Regions from separate parts of the Arthrobacter sp. Sr33 genome, predicted to be linked through region 3. Evidence: predicted binding sites of a transcription regulator. Region 3 holds the regulator's gene; each other region holds the start of a gene.

Region 1 (5,832 bases), on a different contig from region 3:
CTACCCTCCCGCCCACGGTGACCGGCAGGCCGAGCTTCCCGGTTAACGCCGGAAGGACGGCACCCCGTGAGGGTACCGTCCTTCCAGATTCAGCAAGGCGAGGTGGTGACACCTCGCCGGTGGGGACTAGAAGCCGCCCATACCGCCCATGCCGCCCATTTCGTCGCCGCCGCCGCCGCCGGCTGGAGCCTTTTCAGGCTTGTCAGCTACTACGGCTTCGGTGGTGAGGAACAGACCAGCAATGGATGCCGCGTTCTGCAGTGCAGAGCGGGTGACCTTTACGGGGTCGTTGACTCCGGCTGCCAGCAGGTCTTCGTACACGCCGGTTGCTGCGTTCAGGCCGTGGCCTGCAGGCAGTCCGCGGACCTTGTCGACAACGACGCCTGGCTCAAGGCCGGCGTTGAAGGCGATCTGCTTCAGAGGAGCGTCGATGGCAACGCGAACAATGTTCGCGCCGGTTGCCTCGTCGCCTTCGAGCTGCAGTGATGCGAAAGCCTTGGCGCCGGCCTGGATGAGAGCAACGCCGCCACCGGCGACGATTCCCTCTTCGACTGCTGCCTTGGCGTTGCGGACTGCGTCCTCAATGCGGTGCTTGCGCTCCTTGAGCTCAACCTCGGTTGCAGCTCCGGCCTTGATGACTGCAACGCCGCCGGCCAGCTTGGCCAGACGTTCCTGCAGCTTCTCGCGGTCGTAGTCGGAGTCGGAGTTCTCGATCTCGGCGCGGATCTGGCTGACGCGTCCGGCGATCTCTTCGGCGTTGCCTGCACCTTCGACGATGGTGGTCTCGTCCTTGGTGACAACAACCTTGCGTGCGCTACCCAGAAGGTCGAGGGTGGCGTTCTCAAGCTTGAGGCCAACTTCTTCGGCGATAACCTGGCCACCGGTGAGGATAGCGATGTCAGCCAGCTGGGCCTTGCGGCGGTCACCGAAGCCTGGAGCCTTGACGGCTACCGACTTGAACGTGCCACGGATCTTGTTGACCACCAGGGTAGCCAGCGCTTCGCCTTCGATGTCTTCGGCGATGATCAGCAGGGGCTTGCCTGACTGCATGACCTTCTCAAGAACCGCTACGAGGTCCTTGACGTTGGATATCTTGGAGTTGACGATCAGGATGTACGGATCTTCAAGTACCGTTTCCTGGCGCTCTGCGTCGGTAACGAAGTAGCCGGAGATGTAGCCCTTGTCGAACCGCATGCCCTCGGTGAGCTCGAGCTCAAGGCCGAAGGTGTTGGATTCTTCAACGGTGATAACGCCTTCTTTGCCGACCTTGTCCAGCGCTTCAGCGATCAGATCGCCGATCTGCTGGTCACCGGCAGAGATGGAAGCCGTTGCAGCGATCTCTTCCTTGGTTTCGATTTCCTTGGCGGAAGCCAGCAGCTCGCGAGTGACGGCTTCAACAGCCTTCTCGATGCCGCGCTTCAGGCTCAGTGGATCGGCGCCAGCAGCAACGTTCCGCAGGCCTTCCTTGACCAGTGCCTGTGCAAGGACGGTGGCGGTGGTGGTACCGTCGCCGGCGACGTCGTCAGTCTTTTTGGCGACTTCCTTAACCAGCTCTGCGCCGATCTTTTCGAACGGGTCGTCCAGTTCGATCTCCTTGGCGATGGATACACCATCGTTGGTGATCGTGGGGGCGCCCCACTTCTTTTCCAGGACGACGTTGCGGCCACGTGGGCCCAGCGTTACCTTGACGGCGTCGGCGAGGATGTTGAGTCCGCGCTCAAGGCCGCGGCGTGCCTCTTCATCAAAAGAAATGATCTTGGCCATAGTGGCTTAGGTCCTTTCGGGGACAGTACTGCTTATCAGCAAACTTATGCTCACCGGCTGCGGTGCCCGCGACGGACGGGTATCAGCAGGACGATCTCTTTACGTCCCGCCACGACCCTCACCACAGTGGTGTGCTTGTCACATCCAACCCCGCCAACAATTAGCAGTCAGCGGCTTAGAGTGCTAACTCAATAATTAGCACTCTGGCTGCCTGAGTGCAAGTGAAGACCCTCCCACTGGGCACGGGTGACGCCGTACACCACCGAGTCATAAATGGCACCACGGACCACTCGTGCGTCGCGGAACCGTGCCTCCTACTCAATGCCTATTGGAATCCGGGGCCGACAACCACTGTGATGCTCGAAGACACTTCGGTGGTTTCGACCAGGGTGGGGATGCCGAGGATGCCGGCTACTTCCTGTGCCGCTGCAAGCTGGGAGGCGTTGTTGTAGAAGATCACTGAGGTCTGGGGCGGCGCTCCGCCCCAGTCTGCGATCTGGCCCACAGTCCAGCCACCAGCCGTGACCCGGCCGGCTGCCGAACTGGCCAATCCGCCGATGCCCGTTGAGTTGTAGACGTTTACTGCCTGGGCCCGGTCGATCGCTGCCGGTTCCTCGCTGGGAGTGGGTTCAGCCTCGGTGGGCTCATCAGTGGGAGCCCCTGTTGGGGCTTGGGTCGCCGGATTGGACGGGGTCGGCTCGGGCTCGGAAGCGTCGTCGTCGGCCGGGGCAGGCGACGCGTTCGAGGTGGTCTCGGCGACCGGCGCGGTGGTGGTCTGGCTGGCGGATGACTCCGTCTGGCCAATGCCAAGACGGGGAAGAATAAAGTAGGCGGCCAGCCCGACGGCGAGCGCGAGTACCCCAACCAAGATTTTCAACGCCAGCCCACTGGACCGCGGAGGAACCAGTCTTTCCCGGTGAACGCCCTGCCGCGATGCGGATTCAGGGATCTTGTCGAACTCGTCCCGGGGGTACTGGCTCATAGTTATGCGTCATCCTTGGGTTTTGGCGCTGTAAAGGGTTCGCCGGGAGCGTTCAGATGTCAGCGCCGAGGCGGCGGGCTGAGCGCGCGCGCTGACGCGATGTACGTAGTCTACGCAGTCGCTTGACCAGCATCGGATCGTGAGCCAATGCTGCCTCGGTGTCGATCATGGCGTTGAGGATTTGGTAGTAGTGGGTAGCCGACAGGTCGAACAGTTCGCGGATGGCTTGTTCCTTGGCCCCTGAGTACTTCCACCACTGGCGTTCAAGGGCGAGCATTTGCTGCTCGCGGTCTCCCAGCACAGACGCCTGACGGTGACCCTCCGGATCAGGGTGTACCGCACTGTCAGCGCGCACCGCATCAGTCACTGCCTATCGCCCCTTAGTTGAAGGCAGCTTAGTGGAACGCTGCCGTTGACCTTCATGGTAATTGGGAATAACACGGTTGTCATTTGGCGGGCTCGGGCACAAGGATGGGAGGGTGTCCGAATACCAGAGCGCCCTCTTCCCCGAGCCAGCCCCCTCCCCCACGGCGTCCCCGATCCGGGACGGCTCGAAATTCCCGTTCGCCGCCCCCGTTCCGGTGGCCGACGTCGTTCATCCGTCCTGGGCTGCCGCGCTGGCGCCGATCGAGCCGCAACTGCACCTGCTCGCCGATCGGCTCCGCACGGAAGTCGACGGCGGACACGAGATCCTGCCGCCAGCCGAGCACATCCTCCGGGCGTTCAGTTACCCGATGGATCAGGTCAAGGTGCTGATCCTGGGTCAGGACCCGTACCCGACGCCGGGGCACGCCGTCGGGCTGTCCTTCTCGGTAGCGGGAAGCACCCGACCGCTTCCACGGAGCCTCGCCAATATCTATCGGGAACTCGCTGCCGACACCGGCACGTCGGTTCCTGCGCACGGCGACCTGTCGGGGTGGGCCGAGCAGGGAGTGCTGCTGCTGAACCGGGTCCTGACGGTGCGGGCCGGCGGCGCGGCGTCACACCGCAGACTGGGCTGGGACGTAGTGACCGATACAGCGGTGGAAGCCCTGGTTGCCAGAAACCTACCTCTGGTTGCGGTGCTGTGGGGCAGGGACGCCCAGCAGATCAAGCTCCTGCTCGGCAGCACTCCGGTGATCGAGTCAGTGCACCCGAGCCCGCTGTCGGCGTCGCGAGGGTTCTTCGGCAGCCGGCCCTTTACCCGGGTCAACACGTTCCTGGTGGAGCAGGGCGCCGAACCGGTGGACTGGCAGTTGCGCTGACTTACCGGCGCCGGTTCCGGCGTTCGTTACTGCTGACTCCCTTGGTCAGCGGACGGGCGAGGTTGTCACCCAGCACCACGCCGCCGGCAATGGCAAGAATGATCGTCAACGCATTGAACAGGCTGTTGGTGCCAGCCCCAATCAGCTCGGTTTCGATCGTCAAGCCGTACATCGACCTGAACACCATCAGGCCCGGGTAGAGGAACATGACCGCCGGAACTGCCACGACCAGCTGGGGTGCGCCCATCCGCAACGCCACCATTCTCGCGAGCATCCCGATCAGCACTGCGGCGATTGCCGGGGCTAGGCGGTAGCCCACGCCCAGGCTGACCACCAGCGAGTACAGCAGGAAACCGGTGACACCGATCAGGGCCGTGGGGAGCAGGAGTTTCATGTCGGTCTGTTCTGCGACTCCGATCATGGCGACGGCGATCAGCACCAGCGCTGCCGCCACCGGCAGCGGATACATTGACCCTTCGGTCGTCAGCGCCAGCTCTGGCACCCCCACCAATGCGCCAACGACCAACGCGACGGCGATCCCGGAGATGATCGCGGCAAACACGAGGAACGCTGATAGATACCTGCCCGCCGCGGTGACCGGGAATCCGTTGATCGCGTCCTGGGTTGCGGAGACGAGCCGGCCAGTCGGCAGCAATAGCAGGATTCCGCCCACCACCACGAACGACGGCGCAATGCCGATATCGAGCCACCAGAAGAACATCGCGATGATCGTGACCATACCCGAGGCGGTAGCTACCGAGAAGAACTCAGGAACCCGCCACTTCCCCAACTGACGCAAGAGGAGGTCGACGCCGATGCAGCTGGCAAAGCTGATCAGCGACTCCAACGGTCCGCCACCAATGAAACTCACGATGGCAGCCCCGAAGACACCGAAGGCAGCCGTCACCATCCACCGGGGAAAGGGTTTCGGCTTGTGGGTGATCTCGTCGAGCCGAGCTGCAGCTTCGATCCGCGAGGTTCCGCCGTTGACGACGTCGGTCACCAACTGATGCACCTTCAGCAGGCCGGCGTAGTTATTGGTCCAGGAACGAACCACCCGCAGCACGGTGACTGGGGTCTGGTCCTTGGCCGAATAGTTCAGGATGACCGACTGGTTGGTGATGTCCACTTCAATGTTGTCCAGCCCAAAGGCTGCGGTGACCGCGATGATGCTGGTTTCGACCTCAAGGGCGCCGGCGCCGTACCGGAACATCGTTTCGGCCAGGCTCAGCGCGAAATCAAGGGTTCGTCGCGCGTTGATGTCCGGCCCGGAAACCTGGATGGTGGGATTGGCATAGGGGCTGCCAGCCAGCCGTTCAACGATGCTCATCGCCTGGGTGGGCGGAGTCTCCCCCTGCACCAGTCGGCGGAGTACCTTCCTGGCTGCGGCATTCGAGCGGTCGGGGCGCACCGAACGGGGCGTGGTCGGCAGCGCATCGGTGGGCGTCGAGTAGGTCCTGCGATCCGGCTTGTTATTTGCCGGACGTGGGCGGGACTTGGGCTTGGCTCCGGAAGACCTGCCAGGCTTGCCAGCCGATCCCGAGCGGCCTGCGTATCCCGGGCCCCCAGGGGTGCCGGGCAGCGAATGAACCGGACGTGCTGCGGGCTGGGCAACGCTGGCCGGGGTCCCCGCGGTGGGAACGATCGGCAGCTGTTCGGCTACCGGCGCAGGGTTGGTGTTGGGGTTGCGGCCGTCGTCGGCCTCGGTCTTCTCTCCCATGGAATTCACCCCTTCATCCGGTGCGCCCGCAGGGAGCGGGAGTGTTTGTTTAGTAGAACGGTTGCTGGTGTCGGCGCCAGTAGATTTGTCGAGCGACCTTCTCGCCGATCACGTTCCAGAGT
Region 2 (5,832 bases), on a different contig from region 3:
CGATCGCGTCCTCACCACTGATTCCGACCTGCCCGGTCACCAGCGGCATGGGAGTCATGACCGCGCGCACCAGGCGGTGTGGCCACTCATGTTCGGAAACGAACCGGGTATCACGATTGGTGACGATGCCGAGCAGATGCCCGGCGTCGTCGACGACGGGAAGACCCGACACCCGATAGTGGCCGCATAGTTCGTCCAGCTCAGCAAGGGTGGCATCTGGACCGATGGTGACCGGATGAGCGATCATGCCGGACTCGCTGCGCTTGACCCGGTCCACCTGCTCCGCCTGATCCTGGATCGACAGGTTCCGGTGGATCACGCCGAGGCCGCCCTGGCGGGCCATTGCCACGGCCATGCGTGCCTCGGTGACGGTGTCCATTGCCGAGGACAACAGCGGGGTCTGAACGGTGATGCGCTTGGAAACGCGCGAACTGGTGTCAGCCTCGGACGGGATCACATCGGTGAGGCCGGGCAGGAGCAGGACGTCGTCGTACGTCAGGCCAACGAATCCGAATGGGTCATGGGTTTCGTTGCGCTGGGACGGCTGGGTCACTGCGTCGCCTCTTTCTCAGATGGTCTGTGGGTAGAAGCTGGCCGAGGGATATTCGAATTGCCAGACTCTCATCCTAAAACGATTGCCGGGTGCACCCTATTCCGGGAGCGTGTGATTCGACACAGCCCGGATCGATCAGGAATGGAGCAGAGCATCAATCTGGTGGGTTATCACCCGGTAGTAGGAGCTGGAGTAGATAGGGAGAACTGCCCACCAGATGGCAGCACCCCCGGTCCGAGGACCGGGGGTGCTGTCATGTCTGTCTAGCCCTTGAGGGAACTAGTGGCTGTGACCTTCTTCGTCGTCGCTCTCTGGCTTCTCGACCACAAGTGTTTCGGTGGTGAGAATCAGGGCCGCGATCGAGGCCGCGTTCCGGAGTGCTGAACGGGTGACCTTGACGGGGTCGATGATGCCGGCGTCGATGAGGTTCTCGTAGTCACCGGTGACAGCATTGAAGCCGTGTCCGGGCTCGAGTTCCTCGACGCGGTGCACCACAACGTAGCCTTCGTGGCCAGCGTTCTCAGCGATCCAGCGCAGTGGCTGGGCCAAGGCGCGTCGCACCAGGTTGATCGCGGTTGCGGCGTCGCCTTCGAGGGCGAGTACCGAAGCGTCAGTGTCCAGCGCCTTCGAGGCGTGGATCAGTGCGGCGCCGCCGCCGGCAACAATGCCCTCATCGAGAGCTGCACGTGTCGCTGACACGGCGTCCTCAATGCGGTGCTTCTTTTCCTTGAGCTCGACCTCGGTGGCTGCGCCAACCTTGATGACTCCGATGCCGCCGGCCAGTTTGGCCAGGCGTTCCTGAAGCTTCTCGCGGTCCCAATCAGAATCGGTGCGCTCAACCTCGGCACGGATCTGGGCTACGCGGTCCGCAACATCGGACTCGCTGCCGATGCCGTCAACGATCGTGGTGGTGTCTTTGGTAACGGTGATCCGGCGAGCGGAACCCAGCACCTCAAGGCCTACCTGGTCCAGCTTGAGGCCGAGGTCCGGTGAAACAACCTGCGCACCGGTCAGCGTGGCGATGTCCTGCAGCATTGCCTTGCGGCGGTCGCCGAAGCCTGGCGCCTTGACGGCAACCACGTTCAGGGTGCCGCGGATCTTGTTGACTACCAGGGTGGACAACGCTTCGCCGTCAATATCCTCAGCAATGATGAAGAGGGGCTTGCCGGCCTGCAGCGCCTTCTCCAGCAGCGGCAGGAATTCCTGCAGTGAGGAGATTTTGCCGGAGTTGATCAGGATCAGTGCGTCTTCGAGCACTGCTTCCTGGCGTTCGGCGTCGGTGATGAAGTAAGGGCTGAGGAAGCCCTTGTCGAACTGCATGCCCTCGGTGAGCACGAGTTCGGTCTGGGTGCTGGAGGACTCCTCGATGGTGATAACGCCATCCTTGCCGACCTTCTCGAAGGCTTCAGCGATGAGCTCGCCGACCTCTGAGCTCTGGGCGGAGATGGAGGCGACGCTGGCGGTCTGCTGACCGACAACTTCGCGGGCATTCTCGAGCAGGCGGGCAGCAACGGCCTCGATGGAGACCTCAATGCCACGCTTCAGCTGCGATGGGGCAGCGCCGGCTGCGACATTCCGCAGGCCTTCGGTGACCAGTGCCTGTGCCAGCACCGTCGCGGTGGTGGTGCCGTCACCGGCGATGTCGTTGGTCTTGGTGGCCACTTCCTTGGCGAACTGAGCACCAAGGTTCTCGAACGGATCGTCCAGTTCGATTTCGCGGGCGATGGTCACGCCGTCGTTGGTGATGGTGGGGGCGCCCCACTTCTTGTCCAGCACGACGTTGCGGCCGCGGGGGCCGAGCGTCACCTTGACGGTGTCAGCCAACTTGTTGACTCCCGCTTCCAGTGCGCGGCGTGCAGCGTCGTCAAACTTCAACTGCTTTGCCATGATGTGTTCCTCTTCCATTGTGCAAATACTGCTTGTGAAAAACCTGGTGGTTCTTGGTACGTCTTCACGCACCGACGAGAGAACCCCGGCCTGTGTGGCCGGGGTTCTCTCGAGTGAACACTACTTAACGACGATCGCCAGAACGTCGCGGGCTGAGAGTACGAGGTACTCCGCGCCGGCGTGCTTGACTTCGGTTCCGCCGTACTTCGAGTAGATGACAATGTCGCCTTCGGCTACATCTACAGGCACGCGGTTTCCGTTATCGTCAACGCGGCCTGGGCCTACTGCAACAACTTCGCCCTCCTGGGGCTTTTCCTTGGCAGTATCCGGGATTACCAGACCCGAGGCAGTGGTCTGCTCGGCTTCCAGTGGGCGGACAACAATACGATCCTCAAGAGGCTTAATAGAGACCGGCACGCGGACCTCTCCTTCGCTTGGGTGACAAATGGAATTAAGGCCTTCGGATGGCGCTGACCGTCGTCGCGGTGCCGGCTCACGCTTCCCTGAAGGAGTTAGCACCCTCATGGTGAGAGTGCCAAGTCTGACTTTATGCATTGGTTAGCACTCGGTCAAGGCGAGTGCCAGATTGCGCTGCCAGCGCAGCACGGTTTCCGACCGGTTTATCCCAGGAATTCGTTTCCAGGGGTTCAGCGGCCAGGCCAGCGACTACTGCAGCGAAGGCCGCCACGTGGACCCACTGGTTGAGCCCCCCGCCGCAGCAGCAAGCCCCCGACCACCAGCGAGTCCGGGCTGCCACTGAGCAACTGTGCTGCATCCGTGCGCCGACCGCGCTTCGACGCCGTTAGACTCCGCCCAGTAGACTGGGGAACTGGCCAGCAATGGCATTCCCACCACTTTCGAAAGCAGTTTCGTGACCCAGCAGGTACAGGCCTCCACCCAGCGCCACACTGGCATCGCCCAGGAGGCGTCCCGCCGTCGTACATTCGCCGTCATTTCTCACCCCGATGCCGGCAAATCGACCCTGACCGAAGCCTTGGCCCTTCACGCCCGCGTGATCGGCACGGCCGGTGCCACCAACGGCAAGGAGAACCGCCGGGAGACCGTATCCGACTGGATGCAGATGGAGAAGGACCGCGGCATTTCCATCAGCTCCACGGCGCTGCAGTTCTCCTACCGGGACACGGTCATCAACCTGCTGGACACCCCCGGCCACTCGGACTTCTCCGAGGACACGTACCGGGTGCTGGCCGCAGTGGACTGCGCGGTCATGCTGATCGACGCAGCAAAGGGCCTTGAGACCCAGACCATGAAGCTGTTCGAGGTCTGTCGGCAACGCAACATTCCCATCATCACGGTGATCAACAAATGGGACCGACCCGGGCTGGATGCTTTGGCACTCATGGACGAAATCACCGAGCGCACCGGGCTGATTCCGATGCCGCTGACCTGGGCCGTGGGTTTCGCCGGCGACTTCCGCGGCGTGTGGGACCTCAAGCGTGACGAGTTTGTTCGTTTCACCCGCAAGAACGCCGGTGCTTCCCTTGCCGTCGAAGAGCACCTGAGCCCAGCCGAAGCCTTGGCACAGGAGGGCGACGCCTGGACGGACGCCCTCGACGAAGCGTCGCTGGTCATCGAGTCGAACCAGCCGTTCGATCTGGAAAGCTTCCACGCCGGTACGGGCACCCCGGTGTTGTTCTCGTCAGCGGTTCTGAACTTTGGCGTCCAGCACATCCTGGACGCCCTGGTCGACCTGGCACCAGCCGCCGGTCCCCGCAAGGACGTCGACGGCAACCCCCGTCCGGTCGATGCCCCTTTCTCGGGATTTGTCTTCAAGGTCCAGGCCGGCATGAACCGCGCGCACCGCGACCACGTCGCATTCATCAGGGTCTGCTCCGGCGTGTTTGAACGCGGCATGGTGGTCACCCACGCCAACTCCGGCAAGACCTTCGCCACCAAGTACGCCCAGCAGCTCTTCGGCCGTGAACGGGAGGTGATTGACGAGGCCTGGCCGGGCGACGTCGTCGGGCTCGTCAATGCATCGGCGCTGCGGATGGGCGACAGCCTCTACATCGAGGAGCCGGTGGAGTTTCCGCCGATTCCCCTGTTCAGCCCCGAGCACTTCCGGGTGGCCAGATCCAAGGATGCCGGCCGCTTCAAGCAGTTCCGGCGCGGGATTGAACAGCTGGGCCATGAGGGAATCATTCAGGTGCTGCGCTCGGATCTTCGTGGCGATCAGGCACCGGTGCTGGCCGCCGTCGGGCCGATGCAGTTCGAGGTGGTGGCCGACCGGATGGAGCACGATTTCGGCGCACCGATGCGAATGGAGCCGCTCCCCTATTCGCTGGCCCGGCTCACCACCCACGACGCGCAGGCAGCCCTCAGCGCCATCCGTGGCACAGAGGTGCTGGTCCGGTCCGACGGCGAGTATCTGGCCCTGTTCAACGACATCTGGGCGCTGCGTCGGGTCGAGAAGAATTCCCCCGAGATATCGCTGAGCACCATCGGCACCGATGCCGGGGACGCCCGAGGCTACTGAGATGGCCTCCGACGCCGCGACTGACCTGATCGCGCCGCTCCTGACCCCTGCGGGCTGGGAACTGTTGAACTCCCTGGCTCCGTACAACGAAGCCGACACGATGCGCCTGAGCACCTCGCTGCGCCGGGCAGGGCACGACCCGGTGGTCATCTCGGCCGCTCTGACCCAGTCCCGGTTGCGCTCCAAGGCGGAAACGAAGTTTGGGCCGTTCGCAGCCCGCATGCTGTTCACCGCCGCCGGTCTGGAACAGGCCACCCGCCTCGGTGTGGCTGCCCATCATGCTGAACGCTTTGTCACGGCTGGCCTCGAACGGGTCGCCGACCTGGGCTGCGGGATTGGTGCTGACGCGATCGCCCTGGCCAGCCTGGACCGCCAGGTCACTGCCGTGGAGATCGACGAGACGACCGCCGCCGCCGCAACCATGAACTTGATGCCCTGGCCCAATGCGACTGTGGTGGGTGGCGATGCGGAGTCGTTCGACCTTACCGGGTACGACGGCGTCTGGCTGGACCCCGCCCGCCGCACCACCAGCACCTCGGGCACCACCCGGATCTTTGACCCGGAGGCATTTTCCCCTCCCCTGTCCTTCGTCGAGCGCCTCGCCGACGAAGGGACCCCAGTCGGGGTGAAGCTAGGCCCGGGCATCCCCCACGAGGCGGTGCCCGCCGGGTGCGAGGCGCAGTGGGTGTCCGTCGATGGGGATGTCACTGAGGTGTCACTCTGGTTCAACTCCCTGAAGCGCCCCGACGTGCGCCGTTCCGCGCTGGTGATTAGCTCCCACGGTGCCGCGGAGCTCACCAGTGCAGCCGATTTCGACGACGGAACCCGCCCGCCGATCGGCGCCCCCGAAGGGTACCTGTACGAGCCGGACGGCGCGGTGATCCGCGCCGGGCTG
Region 3 (5,832 bases):
TACGGTCCGGACCACGTCTCTGCCTACGCACTGATCATCGAGGACGGCACCAAACTTGCGGCCCGGATCCGCCGTGGCGAGGTGCCCGACATCGACGACGACGATCACGCCGAGAAGTACGCCCTGGCCGAACGCGCGATGGCAGCCGCCGGACTGGGATGGTACGAGGTGAGCAACTGGGCCCGCACACCTGCGGACGAGTGCAGGCATAATCTTGCCTACTGGCGTGGCGACGACTGGTGGGGAGCTGGTCCCGGCGCGCACTCGCATCTGGGCGGTGTGCGGTGGTGGAATGTGAAGCACCCGACCGCCTACGCCCAGCGCCTCTCAACCGGAGTGTCACCGGCCGCTGGCCGCGAAATCCTGGACGCGGAGACCCGCTACACCGAGGACGTGATGCTTCGCGCCAGGCTGCGCGAGGGCCTACCAACCCGGGTGCTGCACCCAGGAGGGCGGCTCGCCGTCGCCGGATTGATTGCTGATGAACTGATCGTTGCAGCGGAGGCCTTCGCCGGAACGATCACGCTCACTGGCAAGGGCCGGTTGCTCGCCGACGCGGTCGTCCGCAGGCTACTACCCGACTAGGCTCCTAACGGAAGAGCCGCAGGTTGAACGCGTACCGGTAGGGGCGGCCACGGTTGACCTGGATCCCGGCAATGACCGAGGATACGGCGATTGCCACCCAGATCAGGGCGTTGACGACGGCGAACATGCCGCCGACCGCTGGCAAGAGGGAGAGCAGCCAGGCCACGAACGCCAACACCGTCGGCGGGAAGGTGAAGTTGAACGCCTCCCGCGCTTCCTGGGCGGTGAAAGGTCCCCGGTTCTTGAAAATCAGCAGGATGAGCAGCGACGGAATGAAACCGAGGATTCCCCCGAAGTGCGACAGGGTTGCCCACTGCCGGTCTTCCGTCGCGGTCAGAGGCAGGGCATTCGCCGGGGCACCCTCAAAAGCGGATCGGGGCTGGCCGTGGCCGTCCTCGGATCCGTGGTGTCCGTGCTGGTCGGCGGGGTTAGACAACTGAACATCCTCTATTGCTTCGGGGCAGCCTTGATCAGGAGCCTTCCTATCTAGGATACTTCGTCGCCAGCAAACGTGCACTGGGGCTTAAATTGTCGCGTCGAAATCTCCGGGAGGGGTCAAAAAATCGATCACTTCTTCGACCCGCCCGAGCAGCGACGGCTCAAGGTCGGAGTAACTATTGACGCACCCCAGCAACCGCTTCCAGCCATGTGCCACCGCTGCCTTGTCGGCGTTCGGCCAGCCGAGACCGGCGAGTATTCCGGTCTTCCAGTCCTGGCCCCGTGGTACCACCGGCCACGCGGTGAGCCCGACGGCCGCCGGCTTGATTGCCTGCCACACATCGACATACGGGTGTCCCACCACCAGGACGTTGGCGGCGGCTCCCGGAACCTTCATGGCTTCCTGGGCGATGCGCTGTTCCTTCGACCCCGCTACCAGATGGTCGACGAGGATACCGAGCCGGCGGTTCGGTCCAGGACTAAAGGTGCGGATCATCCCGGCAAGGTCGTCAACGCCGTGCAGCGGCTCGACGACGATCCCCTCAAGACGCAGATCGTCGCCCCACACTTTTTCGATCAGCTCAGCATCGTGCTGTCCCTCCACCCAGATCCTGCTGGCCCGGGCGGTCCTCGCGCGGGCGCCCTCCACTTTGACCGATCCCGACGCCGTCACCTTGCGGGCTGGCGCTGGTGGTGCCAGCGCGGGTGCCACCACCTCAACGGGCCCGCCGTCGACGTGGAATCCGAACCCGAGCGGGAAAGTCTTGAGTCTGCCGCGCCGGTCCTCGAGCACCATGACGTGCATGCCACCAGATTTCTCCACCCGGACCACTGCGCCAACGTAACCGCTCCGCACATCCTCCAGAACCAGGCCCCGGCTGACCGGAACCTTTGGCAGGGAAACCTGGCGGGGGGCTGAGATGTCCTGGGCGCCCCATTCATAACTGGACAAAATTGTTGCTCACTTCCCGACTCGCCGCTGGACGGTCCGGCCAGGGATTTTCAATGCTAACAATCCCTTCGAACGTACTAGACTTGGCACTTGGGCGTGTCGAGTGCCAGATCTGCCGGAAGAGACAGTAAACGTGTGCGGAGGTGAAAAGTGAGCGAACCACGCAGACTTGAAGTGTTGCGTGCCATCGTCGAGGACTATGTGCATTCCCGCGAGCCTGTGGGCTCCAAAGCACTCGTGGAGCGGCATCAGCTGGGGGTATCATCGGCCACCATCCGTAATGATATGGCTGTCCTGGAGGAAGAGGGGCTGATCACTGCGCCCCACACCAGCTCGGGTCGCATCCCCACCGACAAGGGCTACCGACTGTTTGTCGACCAGATTTCCGAGGTCAAGCCTCTGTCTGCTGCCGAAAAGCGCGCCATTCAGGCGCTCCTGGAGGAGGCAGAGGATCTCGACGACGTCATGGACCGGACAGTGCGGCTGCTCTCCCACCTGACCAATCAGGTGGCGGTGGTCCAATACCCACATCTGGGTAGCGCAGCCGTCCGGCACCTGGAGTTCGTCCTACTGGCGCCCAACCAGGTACTGGTGGTGCTCATAGCGACCAACGGAACAGTCCAGCAGCGGGTTGTCCCGCTGCCCGAACCGGTGCCCGAATCATCCCTCGCCGAGCTTCGGCAGCACTTCCTCGGTTCCGTCGCCGGCACCAAGCTGGCGTCCCTTCCGCAGGAACTCGCACTCGCCGTGGGAGCCTTGTCGTTCCAGCAACGCAGGGCGGGCACCGTGCTGGCGCGGGCGCTCGAACAGTTGGCAGGTATCAACCGGGATGACCGGATTGTGATGGCTGGTACAGCCAACCTGGCCCGATCCACCGTAGACTTTCCTCTGAGCATCGGGCCGGTGCTCGAGGCCCTGGAGGAGCAGGTAGTAATGCTTCGCCTGCTTTCCGAAATGAAGCAGGATGCGTTTGGCGTCTCGGTGCGGATCGGCCGGGAGAACCCGCACGGCGGCCTCGCTGAAGCCTCGGTGATTGCCACCGGATACGGTCCCGACTCGTTGGCCAAGGTAGGAGTGCTTGGGCCAACCCGAATGGACTACCCGACGTCGATGTCGGCGGTGCGGGCGGTAGCCCGGTACCTATCGCGGATCCTGACGGACTAATCCTGAGGTAACCGCATCAGCGAACTTGTTGTAGAAACAGTCGACCCCATACCGGCAGGGCACCAAGCCCTGCACCGGTCAGTGACATAGGAAGTGAAGTGCAGGAGTGAGTAATCACTATGAAGTCCTCGGTGTGAACCGCGATGCGAGCGGCGAGGAAATCAAGAAGGCCTACCGCAAGCTCGCGCGAAAGCTGCACCCGGACGTCAACTCCGGGCCGGATGCCTCTGAAGAGTTCAAATTGGTCACCCGTGCCTACGAGGTGCTCTCGGACCCGCAGAAACGGCGCGTGTATGACACGACCGGCAACGAGAACGGGACCGACAACGGATTCGGCGGAGGACACGCCGGGCCGAGCTTCGCCTTCCAGGACATCTTCGAAACATTCTTCGGTGGCGGTGGTGCCAGCGGCCCGCCGTCGCGCACCCGTCGCGGCCAGGACGCCCTGATCGCCGTGCGGATCGACCTGGTCGACGCCGTCTTCGGGATCAACAAAAAGATCGACGTCGATACCGCAGCAGTGTGTCCCACCTGCGACGGGTCCTGCTGCCAGCCCGGCACTTCCCCCCGAACCTGCGACATTTGCGGCGGGTCGGGTCAGGTGCAGCGTGCGGTGCGGTCCATCCTGGGCCAGGTCATGACCAGTGCCACGTGTGGCACCTGCCAGGGGTATGGCACAGTCATCCCGAACCCCTGTAACGAATGTAACGGCGACGGTCGGGTGCGTAGCCGTCGGAGCCTCACCATCAAGGTGCCCGCAGGCGTGTCGACCGGCACCCGCATTCAACTGGGGGGCCAGGGCGAGGCCGGTATGGCCGGCGGACCGCAGGGCGACCTCTATGTGGAGATCCGGGTTAACCCGGATCCCTCCTTCCTCCGTGAGGGTGATGACCTCCACGTCACCCTCAGTGTGCCGATGACCGCCGCCGCCCTGGGCACCACCGTGAACCTCGCCTCCTTCGACGGCGACCAGGAACTGGGGATCAAAGCAGGCACGCAGTCGGGCGAGATCGTGACTCTTCGCGGACTTGGCGTCACCCACCTCCGCGGGTACGGGCGTGGTGACCTCAAGGTGCACCTGAACGTCGAGACTCCGCGCAACGTTGACCAGGCGCAGGAAGAGCTGCTGCGCAAACTTGCCGAACTCCGCGGCGAGGAATTTGTCGAGGGTCAGCTGGCCAGCAGCGGTTCAGGGGTGTTCGCGAAGTTGCGGGAGCGGTTGGGTAATCTCTAGGGGTGAGCAACGCACTCTACTTCGGAGACCCTGAGGCGCTGGCTGCTGTCTTCCCCGGAGCCAGTTTCACCCTCACCGGGGCCGAGGCCCGGCACGCGGCGACCGTGAAACGGCTGGCAGCCGGCGAGACGATTGACGTCGCCGACGGCCGCGGGCGCAGAATCGTCGGCGTGGTCACGGCCAGCGCCGGGCAGGAAGTCACCCTCGAGGTGCGAACAGTGATTGACGAGCCGGCCCCCGCCTGCCGTCTCATCCTGGTGCAGGCACTGGCCAAGGGGGACCGGGATGAACTGGCGGTCGAGGCCGCCACTGAACTCGGCGTCGATGCGGTGATTCCCTGGCAGGCGGATCGAAGTATTGTCCGTTGGCGTGCCGACAAGGCGCTCAAAGGGCAGCGAAAATGGGAATCCACGGTGTGGGGAGCCGCCAAACAATCACGGCGTGCAACCCTCCCCGAGGTGCTGCCATTGCACGACAGCGGGTCTCTGGCAGCCTGGCTTGCCGGCGTGGACCTCGCCCTGATCCTCCACGAGGACGCTGAAACTGGGGTTGGGGCACTGGTTGGGCCACAGGCCGACACCCCGCCCACCAGCATTGCAGTGGTGGTCGGCCCCGAGGGGGGCATCAGCGGGCAGGAGCTGGAGCTGTTCGTGTCGAACGGTGCGCATCCGGCCAGGCTCGGCGGCCAGGTGCTGCGCTCCTCCACCGCCGGACCCGCCGCCCTCGCGGTCCTGAGCCAACTGCTGGGCCGCTGGTAGCCGGTTCGGTTCCGTGCTCACCCGGGAATAAGGTCCCGTGCTCACCCGGGATTAGCAAGCCCCGGGTAGGAAAGCAGGAGGCTCAGCTGCCTACTGCACCGTGACGCGCTTGGTGTCGGTATCGAGTTCACGGTTCTCCTGGACGCCCTGCGGACGGTCGAAGACGCTGATCTCGTATTCACCGGGCACCAGGGCGATCGTGAACTCGAAGAGTCCGGGGGAACTGGCGCTGGCGTCCAGTCCCACCGTTCCGGTGCGGTACGATTCCAGCTCATCGCCGACCACCTCGTCGATCCGCCAGTGCAGGACCGCGTTCTCCGTCATTCCGCTGCCTGACACGGTGATCGTAGGCTGGTCGCGGACCGCCCCATGCTGGGGTTCGATGATCCAGATCGGAGCCATCAACGCCGAGTCACGCTGCAACGGGCCACCGAGTTCGATGTGGCCGAAAGCGTTGAACCCCGCCGCTCCGTCCACCAGGACGACGACGCGGCTGGGGTCACCGCCCGAGACCAGGCCCGCGTTGGCCGCCGCCGCTGTGGCTGTGTATACGAGCTGCTGGATGGCACGATAGGCGGCACCCTGGTCGAGCTGCGCATCGAAGGCCTCGGCCGAGATATCGACCGTAATAACGTTGTCGGGGGAGATTGATGCGCTGACAGACTCGGCGGGGAACCACGACCCAAAGTAGTCGGGATCGA

The links. The regulator HrcA, encoded in region 3, represses chaperone genes, less so after heat shock. The targets are predictions, from matches to a motif close to TTNGCACTCGNNNNNNNCGAGTGCNAA.
Region 1: groL (chaperonin GroEL) is a predicted target of HrcA. The motif match lies at 1,960-1,986, and genes of this name have one in related genera.
Region 2: groES (co-chaperone GroES) is a predicted target of HrcA. The motif match lies at 2,999-3,025, and genes of this name have one in related genera.

The regions. Positions count from the first base shown of each region.
Region 1 covers NZ_JBTNDD010000010.1:113,767-119,598, forward strand. Annotated here, with positions in the region: gene groL (chaperonin GroEL) at 127-1,764, opposite strand; gene ACX80T_RS13730 (LytR C-terminal domain-containing protein) at 2,090-2,746, opposite strand; gene ACX80T_RS13735 (DUF3263 domain-containing protein) at 2,799-3,101, opposite strand; gene ACX80T_RS13740 (uracil-DNA glycosylase) at 3,226-3,990, shown strand; gene ACX80T_RS13745 (threonine/serine exporter family protein) at 3,992-5,710, opposite strand; gene ACX80T_RS13750 (lipid II:glycine glycyltransferase FemX) at 5,760-5,832, opposite strand, start outside.
Region 2 covers NZ_JBTNDD010000004.1:121,992-127,823, forward strand. Annotated here, with positions in the region: gene guaB (IMP dehydrogenase) at 1-553, opposite strand, end outside; gene groL (chaperonin GroEL) at 833-2,440, opposite strand; gene groES (co-chaperone GroES) at 2,561-2,857, opposite strand; gene ACX80T_RS07325 (peptide chain release factor 3) at 3,312-4,937, shown strand; gene ACX80T_RS07330 (class I SAM-dependent methyltransferase) at 4,939-5,832, shown strand, end outside.
Region 3 covers NZ_JBTNDD010000002.1:292,601-298,432, reverse strand. Annotated here, with positions in the region: gene hemW (radical SAM family heme chaperone HemW) at 1-585, shown strand, start outside; gene ACX80T_RS04280 (DUF4870 domain-containing protein) at 590-1,021, opposite strand; gene ACX80T_RS04275 (DUF3097 family protein) at 1,109-1,975, opposite strand; gene hrcA (heat-inducible transcriptional repressor HrcA) at 2,126-3,139, shown strand; gene dnaJ (molecular chaperone DnaJ) at 3,246-4,373, shown strand; gene ACX80T_RS04260 (16S rRNA (uracil(1498)-N(3))-methyltransferase) at 4,376-5,131, shown strand; gene ACX80T_RS04255 (GerMN domain-containing protein) at 5,222-5,832, opposite strand, start outside.